DNA from 2 places in the Kitasatospora sp. NPDC056446 genome. Region 1 is predicted to be linked to the other one. Evidence: riboswitches for the same ligand, from Rfam matches in the RefSeq annotation. Region 1 holds a riboswitch; the other holds the start of a gene.
The links. A riboswitch is a leader RNA that binds a small molecule or an ion and turns the genes downstream of it on or off. The one in region 1 is predicted to bind S-adenosylmethionine.
Positions count from the first base shown of each region.

Region 2: another riboswitch for S-adenosylmethionine. It lies ahead of ACFQ6N_RS30085 (IclR family transcriptional regulator); the one in region 1 lies ahead of thrC (threonine synthase).

Region 1 covers NZ_JBHTRF010000009.1:77,836-83,297, forward strand. Annotated here, with positions in the region: gene otsB (trehalose-phosphatase) at 1-279, shown strand, start outside; gene ACFQ6N_RS08695 (trehalose-6-phosphate synthase) at 266-1,732, opposite strand; gene ACFQ6N_RS08700 (glucosyl-3-phosphoglycerate synthase) at 1,771-2,802, opposite strand; SAM riboswitch class I at 2,950-3,082, shown strand; gene thrC (threonine synthase) at 3,099-4,373, shown strand; gene ACFQ6N_RS08710 (MoaD/ThiS family protein) at 4,475-4,753, shown strand; gene ACFQ6N_RS08715 (cold-shock protein) at 5,296-5,462, shown strand, end outside.
Region 2 covers NZ_JBHTRF010000063.1:22,453-27,914, forward strand. Annotated here, with positions in the region: gene ACFQ6N_RS30080 (threonine/serine exporter family protein) at 1-532, shown strand, start outside; gene ACFQ6N_RS30085 (IclR family transcriptional regulator) at 620-1,333, opposite strand; SAM riboswitch class I at 1,533-1,675, opposite strand; gene ACFQ6N_RS30090 (glycosyltransferase family 39 protein) at 1,852-3,432, shown strand; gene ACFQ6N_RS30095 (MFS transporter) at 3,539-4,852, opposite strand; gene ACFQ6N_RS30100 (amino acid adenylation domain-containing protein) at 4,849-5,462, opposite strand, start outside.

The DNA of each region.
Region 1 (5,462 bases):
CCGCCGGGCGTCGACAAGGGGGCCGCGCTGACCGGGTTCCTGCGGGAGCGGGCGGCCCGTTCGGTGCTGTACGCGGGGGACGACCTGGGCGACGTGGCGGCCTTCGCGGCGGTGGAGGAGCTGCGCGGAGACGGCGTGGCCGGGCTGCTGGTGTGCAGCGCGGCGGTGGGGGACGACCCGGTGCGTGAACTCGCCGACCGGGCGGACCTGGTGGTCCCGGGCCCGGCCGGCGTGGTGGAGCTGCTGGAGTCCCTCGGTCAGGCGCTCACAGCGCGTTGAGCTGGTCGAGGAACCACTGCTGCGGGGGGAGCGCGGTGGCGGCGGCCGCGAGCCGCCGGGTGCGGTCGGCGCGCTCCCGCTCCGGCATGGTGAGGCCGGCGTGGAGGGCGTCGGCGGTCGCGATGACGTCGTACGGGTTGACCGTCAGCGCGTCGTCGGCGAGCTCCGCGTGGGCGCCGGCCTCGCGGGAGAGGACCAGGGCGCAGCCCCGGTCGGAGACCACCGGGACCTCCTTGGCGACCAGGTTCATGCCGTCCCGGATGGGGTTGACCAGGGCGACGTCGGCCAGCCGGTAGGCCGCGAGGGAGCGCGGGAAGTCGTCGTCGACGTGCAGGATCAGGGGCTTCCAGGAGGGTGTGGCGAACTCGGCGTCGATCTCCTCGGCGAGCCGGCGGACCCGGGCGGTGTAGTCCCGGTACTCGGCCAGGTCGGTGCGGGACGGGTAGGCGAAGGCGATGTGGACCACCCGGTCGTGCCACTCGGGGCGGGTGCGGAGCAGGTGCCGGTACGCCTGGAGGCCGCGGACGATGTTCTTGCTCAGCTCGGTGCGGTCGACCCGGACGATGGTGCGGCGGTCGCCGACGGCCTCGCGCAGGACGGCGAGGCGTTCGTCCACGTCGGGGCGGTGGGCGCGTTCGCGCAGGAACCCGGCGTCGGCGCCGAGCGCGTGGACGCCGAGGAACGTGGTGCGGCCGTCCAGGGTGACGGTGAGCGCCTCGTGGTCGACCTCGGCGCCCAGGAGGTCCGCGCAGCAGGCGGCGAAGGCCCGGGCCCAGCGCTCGGTGAGGAAGCCGGCCCGGTCGGCACCGAGGATGCCGGTCAGGACCGCGCGGGCGACGTCGTCGGGCAGCAGCCGGTAGTACTCGGGCGGGGCCCACGGGGTGTGCGAGAAGTGGCCGATCCGCAGGTCGGGGCGGGCGGCCCGGAGCAGGGCCGGGGCCAGCGAGAGGTGGTAGTCCTGGATCAGGACGGCCGCTCCGGGGGCGGCCTCGGCGGCCAGGGCCTCGGCGAAGGCGGCGTTGTAGGCGCGGTAGGCGGCCCATTCGGTGCGGAAGCCGGCGTCGAAGGAGGGGGCGGTGGGCGTCGCGTAGAGCAGGTGGTGGACGAACCAGAGGGTGGAGTTGGCGACGCCGTTGTAGGCCCGGGCGAAGGTCTCCTGGTCGATGTCCAGCATCCGGACGGCCTGGCCGCCGACGTCGTGGCCGGCCAGGTCGAGGCGGCCGTCGGGGGCCTCCCGGGCGGCTCTGCGGTCGGCGTCGCCGAGGGCGGCGCAGACCCAGACGGCGTTCGGGTCGTCGATCGCGGAGAGGCCGGAGACCAGGCCTCCGCCGCCGCGTCGGAGGGTCAGCGTGCCGTCGGCGGCGGTGCCGAACGACACCGGTCCCCGGTTGGAGGCCACCAGGACGGGGGCGCTGCCGGTCGCACTCGAACGTTCGGTCGTGAGATCGCCCATGGTTGGGATGTTGCCGGGGGGTCGGGGCGGCAAACCCCTCAGTGCCGGGTCGCGTATTCGGGGACGGTGTGCATCGGGGGGCGCTCCAGGGCGGTCACCTCGTGGGTGCGGGGGGTGAAGGGGCGGGTCCCGCCGGCCGTGGGGGCGGAGAGGGCGTCCGGGTCGCGGGTGAACTGGGTGAGGTAGGGGTGGACCAGGTCGGCGGAGGCCTTGAGGCGGTGGGCGCGGTCCAGGCGTTCGAGGGCGGTGCGGTAGATGGTGGCGGCCATCCGGCCGAGGGCCTGGCCGTCCTGGTGGCGGTGGTGCCGGACGCCGACGTCGACCTGCGCCAGGGCGTCCAGCCCGACCAGTTCCAGCGCGTCGACCAGCAGGCCGAGTTCGACGCCGTAGCCGGTGGGGAAGGGCAGCCGTTCGAGCAGGCTGCGGCGGGCGGCGTACTCGCCGCCGAGGGGCTGGACGAAGCCGGCCAGCTCCGGCCAGTGCAGGTTGAGCAGGGGGCGCGCGACGAGTTCGGTGACCCGGCCGCCGCCGGCCGGCAGGACCGTACCGGTGTCCGTCTCCAGGGGGCGGTCGTACATGGCCTTGACGAGCTGGACGGACTCGTCGGTCAGCAGCGGGCCGACGATGCCGGAGACGAAGGCCGGGTCGAACTCGCGCAGGTCGGCGTCCACGAAGCAGACGATGTCGCCGCGGGTGGCCAGCAGCGAGCGCCAGAGCACCTCGCCCTTGCCGGGGACGGCGGGCAGCCGGGGCAGGATGGCGTCGCGCTGCTCCACCCGGGCGCCGGCCTCGGCGGCGACGGCGGCGGTGGCGTCGGCCGAGCCGGAGTCGACCACGACGAGTTCGTCGACGAGCGGGAGGCGTTCCATCAGCTCGCGGCGGATGGTGCGGACGATGTCCCCGACGGTGGCCTCCTCGTCCAGGGCGGGGAGGACGACGCTGACCGTCCGGCCGGTGCGCTCCTTGGCCGCGAGGAGGGTGCGGACCGGCCGGTCGGCCGCGCTCCAGGACCGGCGGCGCAGCCAGGAGGCCGCCTGCGGGAGGAGCTCGGGGGTCGGTTCGGCGGGCACGGAAGTCTCCTCGGCGGGGTCGGTGGGACGGGTCATCTCGCGTGGCGGACGGTCCCGTTCGGGGTTGACGCCTTCGGATACAGTCTTCGTACAGCGGTCGGACCTTTGCACGCCGGGGTCACCGTTGAGCGCGACCACAATTTCACAAGCTCATCCAGAGGGACTGAGGGAACGGCCCGTTGACGTCCCGGCAACCTTCTCGCCCGGCCGTCGTCGACGGCCCGCGGGACAGGTGCCAATTCCGTCCTGTGGTGCGACCGCGCCACGGGGAAGATGAGGAGAGAGGCCTCGCCATCATGGCTATCGACACACCTGTTTCCGTGGACCTCGGCCCCGCCACCGCCCTGTCCTGTCGGGAGTGCGGCACCCGCTTCCCGCTCGGTCCCAGCTTCGCGTGCCTGGAGTGCTTCGGCCCGCTGGAGATCGCCTACGACTTCGGCAGCGAGGGCGCCGAGGAGCTGCGCAAGCGGATCGAGGCCGGTCCGGCGTCCGTCTGGCGCTACGCGCCGCTGCTGCCGGTGCCGGCCGACGTGGCCTCCAAGCCCAACCTGAACCCGGGGTGGACCCCGCTGGTGAAGGCGGACAACCTGGGCCGGGAGCTCGGCTTCACCGCCCAGCTGCACATCAAGGACGACTCGGGCAACCCGACGCACTCGTTCAAGGACCGCGTGGTGGCCTGCGCCATCGAGGCGGCGCGGGCGTTCGGCTACACGACGCTCTCCTGCTCCTCCACCGGCAACCTGGCCGGCGCGGTGGGCGCGGCGGCGGCCCGGGCCGGGTTCCGGTCCTGCGTGTTCATCCCGCACGACCTGGAGCAGGGCAAGGTCGTCATGGCCGGGGTGTACGGCGGCGAACTGGTCGGCATCGAGGGCAACTACGACGACGTGAACCGCTTCTGCTCGGAGCTGATCGGCGACCCGGCCGGCGAGGGCTGGGGCTTCGTCAACGTCAACCTGCGCCCCTACTACGGCGAGGGCTCCAAGACGCTGGCGTACGAGATCTGCGAGCAGCTCGGCTGGCGGCTGCCGGAGCAGATCGTGATCCCGATCGCCTCGGGTTCGCAGCTGACGAAGATCGACAAGGGGCTGCAGGAGCTGATCAAGCTCGGTCTGGTCGAGGACCGCCCGTACCGGGTCTTCGGCGCGCAGGCCGAGGGCTGCTCGCCGGTGTCGGCCGCGTTCAAGGCCGGCCGGGACGTGATCAAGCCGGTCAAGCCGAACACCATCGCCAAGTCGCTGGCGATCGGCAACCCGGCGGACGGCCCGTACGTGCTGGACATCGCCCGGCGGACCGGCGGTGCGGTGGAGGACGTCACGGACGCCGAGGTGGTGGACGCGATCCGGCTGCTGGCGCGGACCGAGGGCATCTTCGCCGAGACCGCGGGCGGGGTGACCGTCGGCGTGCTGAAGAAGCTGGTCGAGACCGGGCAGCTGGATCCGGCCAAGGAGACCGTCGCCATCAACACCGGCGACGGCCTGAAGACCCTGGACGCCGTCTCCGACGCCGGGATGACGGCCGTCATCCGCCCGACGCTGGCCTCCTTCCGCGACGCCGGCCTCGCGGCCGTCTGAACCGCCCGAACCGCCCGAACCGGCCGGGCCGCCCGGCCGCCCGAGCCACCCGGCCCCCCAGGGCACCGGCCCCGTACGAGCCCCACCCCGCTAGGAGAGTCATGAGCGCCAACGTCCGCATTCCCACCATCCTGCGCACCTACACCGGCGGCGCCGCCGAGGTGGCCGCCGAGGGCACCACCCTGGCCGAGGTCATCGCCGACCTGGAGCAGAACCACGCGGGCATCGCGGCCCGGATCCTGGACGACGCCGGCAAGCTGCGCCGCTTCGTCAACGTCTACGTGAACGACGACGACGTGCGCTTCGCCGAGGGCCTGGCGACCGAGATCAAGGACGGCGCGAGCGTTTCGATCATCCCGGCGGTGGCCGGCGGCTGCTGAGCCGCGGCGCCCCGCCCATTCGGCCGCCCGTACGTACGGAATTCCGCTCTCCGTATGTACGGGCGGCCGCTTGCATTCCGGCGGGAATATTTCCCGGTCAAGTCGGAGTAGAGTGAGGCTCGGTTGGGAACAGGGGTTCCCTCCCGGCTCTCCCAGGGTGTTCCACCGCAGCGCTTCCGGCCGGTGGGCCCGGCCGTGAAACATGTCAGGCGGATGTCAGAATTCCCGCAGGGATTTGAGTAATTCGTCCGCTATGTCCGGCGTGAAATGCCGAGATTTTTCCCGATTCAGCCCGTCCTGTCCCTTGACGTCGCGACGGAATTCCCGGCGGTTGACCCTGTTGCAGAGGGCTTCGGTCCGGATACATTCAGCGGCGGTCGACGCAATCACCCGCTCACCGGGGCCCGTTGGGCGTCCGGGGCGAATGGTTGCGGCGTGCACGGCTGCGCCCAGGGGGGGTTCCCCGGGCCTGCCTTCAAACCAACCCGGGCCCGCTACCTGCGGGCGCGTGAAGGGCCAGCACAGCACTAGGGGAGTTCGGAATGGCTCAGGGCACCGTCAAGTGGTTCAACGCGGAGAAGGGCTACGGCTTCATCGCGGTCGACGGTGGTGCGGACGTCTTCGTCCACTACAGCGCGATCCAGATGGACGGCTACCGCACCCTCGAGGAGGGCCAGCGGGTCGAGTTCGAGATTTCCCAGGGACAGAA
Region 2 (5,462 bases), on a different contig from region 1:
GCAGCTGGCACTGTTCCTCGCCGGGGTGGCCGCGGCCGCCACCGCGATCGGCATGCCCGCCACGGCCCTGGCCAACGTCCAGGTGGCCAAGCCGAGTTGGTGGGTCATCGGGCTGGGGCTGGCACTGGCCGTGGCCGGTGTCGTGATCAACGTGAACACCCCGCTGCCGGCCGTCCCGTGGATCGTCGCGGTGATCGCGGTGAGCGTCACCGTCCAGGTGGTGGTCGGCTCGGCGCACGGCGCGGCCATAGGCGGCCTGGCCGGCGCGGTCTCCGCCGCGATCGCGGCCACCCTGGTGCACTGGCTGCCGGGCGGCCCGCTCTGGCAGGTGCTCTACCTCCCGGCGTTCTGGATCGTGGTGCCGGGCTCCTTCGGCCTGCTGAACACCGCGCAGATCGAGGTCGGGAACGGGGCGCAGTCGGTGCTGGCGGCCGTGTCGGCGGTGTTCGGGGTGTCGATCGGCACCCTGATCGGCTCGGTCATCAGCCGGATCCCCCGCCCCTCCCTCCCCGTGCTGCGCCCCCGGACCTGACCCGGGCGGGCACCGGGCACCGGCGGAACGGGCACCGCCGGAACGGACGGAGGAACGGACGGAGGGACGGGGCGGCGGCATGCCGGGTCAGGCGTGCCGCAGCGCCTCGGTGAGGCGGTCCGCCGCCTCGACCACCGCCTGGGACAGGTGGGCGCCGGGGTGGCGGGTGAGCCGTTCGACCGGGCCGGAGACCGAGACCGCGGCCACCACCCGGTTGGACGGGCCGCGCACGGGCGCGGAGACCGAGGCGACCCCGAGTTCGCGCTCGCCGATGGACTGGGCCCAGCCGCGCCGCCGGACCCCGCTGAGGGCGGTGGCGGTGAACCGGGCGCCCTGGAGGCCTCGGTGGAGCCGCTCGGGCTCCTCCCAGGCCAGCAGGACCTGGGCGGCGGAACCGACCTTCATCGGCAGAGTCACCCCCACCGGGACGGTGTCGCGCAGACCGGTGAGGCGCTCGGCGGCGGCCACGCAGATCCGGATCTCCCCCTGGCGGCGGTAGAGCTGGGCGCTCTCGCCGCTGACGTCCCGCAGGTGCGTCAGGACCGAGCCGGCGGCGGCCAGCAGCCGGTCCTCACCGGCCGCCGCCGAGAGCTCACCGACCCTGGGGCCGAGGATGAACCGGCCCTGGAGGTCCCTGGCGACCAGGCGGTGGTGTTCGAGTGCGACCGCGAGCCGGTGGGCGGTGGGGCGTGCCAGGCCGGTGGCGGCGACCAGTCCGGCCAGGGTGGCGGGACCGGCCTCCAGGGTGCCGAGGATCGAGGTGACCTTGTCGAGCACGCCGACGCCGCTCGTGATGTCCATGGATGGGTACTCCGTCTCAAGTCCCGTGGGCGGCACGTGGGTTCCGCATACGGGGGCTCCGGGCGGGGAGCCGTGGGGGTGGTCAGCGGGGACGGGCCTGAGAAGTCGGCCGATTGCCTGCGCCGGGCACGGGACGGGTACGCGAAAGGGCCGGGACGGAAAGCGCCCGGACGAAGGACAGTACAGAGAGCACCGTGTCTCCTCATCTTCCCCGCGCCGGTTTGGCGACAGGCCGGAGTTGGCACTCGTACCGGACGACGCGGCGCGTGCTTCGGACGCCGGGTCGAACGGGGAGTTGCCGGGGCTTCGTAGGGCCGGTCCCTCCACCCCTCTGGATGATTCGCGAAGAACCATACAAGATTCCCCGGGTCCGCCGCCAAACCTCCCCACTGCGCCCCACCCCGCGCAAGCCCGGGACGGCGAGTTTCTCCTACAAGTCAACATGGTCGCCCGCCCGCGACGTGCCCGAGACAATCCGTCCGCACGGCCCAACCCGCGGACAGAAAGAGTGTGGACACGTGGCGACCACGACCAGAAATCCTTCGACCTCGTCCCAGGGCCGCTTAGCGGCGGCCCCCGTCCTGTACCGGCGGCCCCTGCTCGCCGTCTCCGCCGCGGTGGTCGTGCTGCTGCTCGCCCTGTCGGGGCGGAACGGGTACCACGTCGACGAGCTGTACAACCGGGTGTCCGGCGGACACCTCGCCTGGGGGTACGTCGACCAGCCCCCGCTGGTCTCGGTGATCGCCTGGGTGGAGACCACGCTGTTCGGCGACACCCTGACCGGTCTGCGCGTCCTGCCGGCCCTGATGACCGGCCTGGTGGTGTGGGTGGCGGGCTTCACCGCCCGCGAACTCGGCGGCGAGCGCGGCGGCCAGGTCTTCGCCGCCGCCGCGTCGGCCGCGACGGTCGTCACCCTCAACGCCGGCCACGTGCTGACCACCAACGGCCCGGACCTCCTGGTCTGGGTGACGCTGGGCTGGCTGTTCGTCCGGCTGCTGCGCACCGGCGACACCCGGCTCTGGCTCGCCGTCGGCGCGGTCACCGGCGTGGGCATGCTCGCCAAGAACCTCGTGGTGCTGGTGGTCCTGTCCCTGCTGGTGGGCGTGCTGGCGGTGGGTCCGCGCGCCGTCCTGCGCAGCCGGCACCTGTGGTGGGGCGCCGCGATCGCCACGGTGCTCGCGACCCCGGCGGTGCTGTGGCAGATCACCCACGGCTGGCCGGCCGTGGAGATGAGCGACGCGCTGCAGGTCGCCCTTGGGTCCGACTCCCGGGTCGCCTTCGTCCCGTTCCAGGTGCTGCTGGTCGGCCTGTTCCTCACGCCGGTGTGGGTCGCCGGGCTGGTGGCCCTGCTGCGCCGCCCGGCCTGGCGGGCGTTCCGGCCGGTCGGCGTCGGCTACCTGTTCCTGGTGGTGCTGCTGCTGGCCATCGGCGGGAAGCCGGAGTACACCGGCGGCCTCCCGCTGGTGCTGCTGGCGGCGGGCTCCGTCGCGACGGTGGAGTGGGCGCGGAGCACCTTCCGCCGCTCGCTGGCCGGGACCGCCCTGGTCGGCAACGCGCTGCTGTCGGTCGTGCTGATGCTGCCGGTCCTGCCGATCGCGTGGTACGGGTCGAACCCCGTGCTGAAGGGGCTGGGCGTCTTCCAGCTCGACCAGGCGGGCTGGCCCCGGCTCGCCCAGGAGGTGGCCGCCGTCGACCGGTCGCTGTCCCCGCAGGACCGCGCGCACGCCGTCGTCTACGCCAACCACTACGGCCTGGCGGGCGCCCTGGACCGGTACGGGCCGGAGAACGGGCTGCCGCCCGTCTACAGCGGGCACAACTCCTACGCCGACTTCGGCCGGCCCGCCGACGACACCACCGTGGTCATCGCGGTCGGTGTGAACCGGGAGGAGTTCGGCGCCCACTTCGCGAGCTGCGAGCCCAACGGCAAGTTCGAGACGGACCTGCCGGTCGCCGACCAGAACACCGAGTTCCTGGTCTGCCGCAACCCGCGCGAGCCGTGGCCGCAGCTGTGGCCCAAGCTCAGCTGGATCGGCTTCTCCTGCCCGTACACGGCCGAGGCGATCACCGCGAAGAGCACGAAGGGCTGCTCGCTGACCTGAGCGACGGGCCTCGAACCGCACGGGCCCGGGCGAGGGCCCGGACCGACGACGAGGGCCGCCTCCCCCGCACACCGGTGCGGGAGAGGCGGCCCTCGTCGTCCTTCGGTCAGCGCGGGGTCCCGGCTCCCGCCGCCAGCGTGGGGAAGCGGCGCAGCGCGGGGGTGAGGGTGGTGCCCACCGCGACGACGGCCAGTGCGCCGCACAGGGTCAGCAGGCTGCCGTGGCTGTCCCCACCGGCCATCAGCAGGCCGCCCGCCAGTGGCCCGACCGCGCCGGCGCCGCCGGCGAAGAGTCCGACGATGCCGCTCAGCCGGCCGCGCAGTTCGTCGGGCGCGACGGTGAGCTGGTAGGTCATGACCGTCGTGAACGCGGTGGGGATCAGGAAGGCGATCCCGCCGAGCAGCACGCCGGTCAGCACACCGGTCGGCACCAGGGCCAGCACCAGCGTCAGCCCCGCCGCGACCCAGGGGAACCCGACGATGACCACGGGCGCGGGCAGCGCCGCGTGCAGCCGGCCCGCGACGGCGGCGCCCAGCAGACCGCCGGCGCCGAACCCGGTCATCATCACGCCCACTTCGCCGGGGGCCAGGCCGCCCTCGCCGGACAGCGCCAGCACGATGACGGTCAGGGCGGAGACGAACAACTCGCAGCACATCAGCCAGACCAGGGTCGGCCTGATCACCGGGTGCCCCAGCACCCACCGGAACCCGTCGGCGAGCATGCCCGGCCGCTCGGGCCCGGCGCCCGGCTCCCCGGCACCCGACTCCACGGCACCCGGCTCCACGGCACCCGGCTCCACGGCGGACGCCCGCCCCGGCTCGGCCCGGGGGAGGCGGAGGAAGCCCAGCACCACGCAGGACGCCACGAGCAGGACGACGGCGACCGCGAACGGGGCCATCCGGTCGACGGCGAACAGGAAGCCGGCGCTCGCCGGGCCCAGCAGCGTGGCGATGTACCGGCGGGTGGTGTTGGTCGCCACCGCCTGCGACAGCTGCGACTCGGGCACCACCTGCGGCAGCGCGGCGTGCTCGGCCGGGTCGAAGGCCGCGCCCATCAGCCCCTCCGCCACCGCGACCACGAGCAGGTGCGCCAGCGAGAAGTGCCCCGCGAACAGGGCGAGCGCCAGGCTCGCCATCGCCACCGCCCGGACGCACTGGCAGACCAGCATGACCAGCTTGCGGTCGTAGCGGTCCACCAGGACGCCGGCCGGGACGTTGGCCGCCATGTGCGCCGCCGCGATGACGGCGGCGACGACTCCCATCCGGGCCGCGGAGCCGGTCGCCGCCATCACCGTCAGCGGGAACGCGATCAGGCACAGCTGGCTGACCAGTTCGGACACCAGCTGACTGCCCCACAGCACGTGGTAGTTCCGGTTGCGCGACAGCGGCGGCACGCGACCGGGCGCGACGTCGACCGTCATCCGGCCGACGCCCCGGTGCGGCGGAGCAGCCGGCCGGCGAGCTGGAGCAGCTCGACCCGGCCGGTGTCCGGGTCGCGGACGAACCGGCCCGTGCCCGGCACCCCGCCGCCGCCCGCCGTAACGAACCGCAGGTCGGCGGTGCAGGTCAGCGCGGAGCGCGGCCCGTGCCCGACGGACAGCGTCAGCCCGTCGGGGCCGGCCTCGACCAGGCAGTCCCAGTCGCCGTTGGCGTAGCGCCCGGCGCACTCGGCCGGGCCCGCGACCGGTTCGGCCGGGTCGGACAGCGTCCGCAGCGAGTGGTTCGCCACGTCGAGCCCGGCCGCGCCGAGTTCGGCCAGCAGGTCCTCCCACAGCCCGGCGCCGGTGCTCGCGTTGGTGGTGAGCGCCACCGCCGTCCCGGCGGCCGGGTCGAAGCGCAGGTGGGACCAGGTGCCGTCGCCGCTGCCGTCGTGCCCGTTCCAGTCGTGACTGGTCGGGTCGCCACCGGCCGGGTCGACGACGGCCGGGTCGCCGGCGTCGCGGCCGCCGTCCGGGCCGCGGAAGACGGCCCAGCCGAGCCCCCAGCCGTCGGCGAGGCCGAACGGTCCGACGGCGAGGCCGCCGGTGTGGT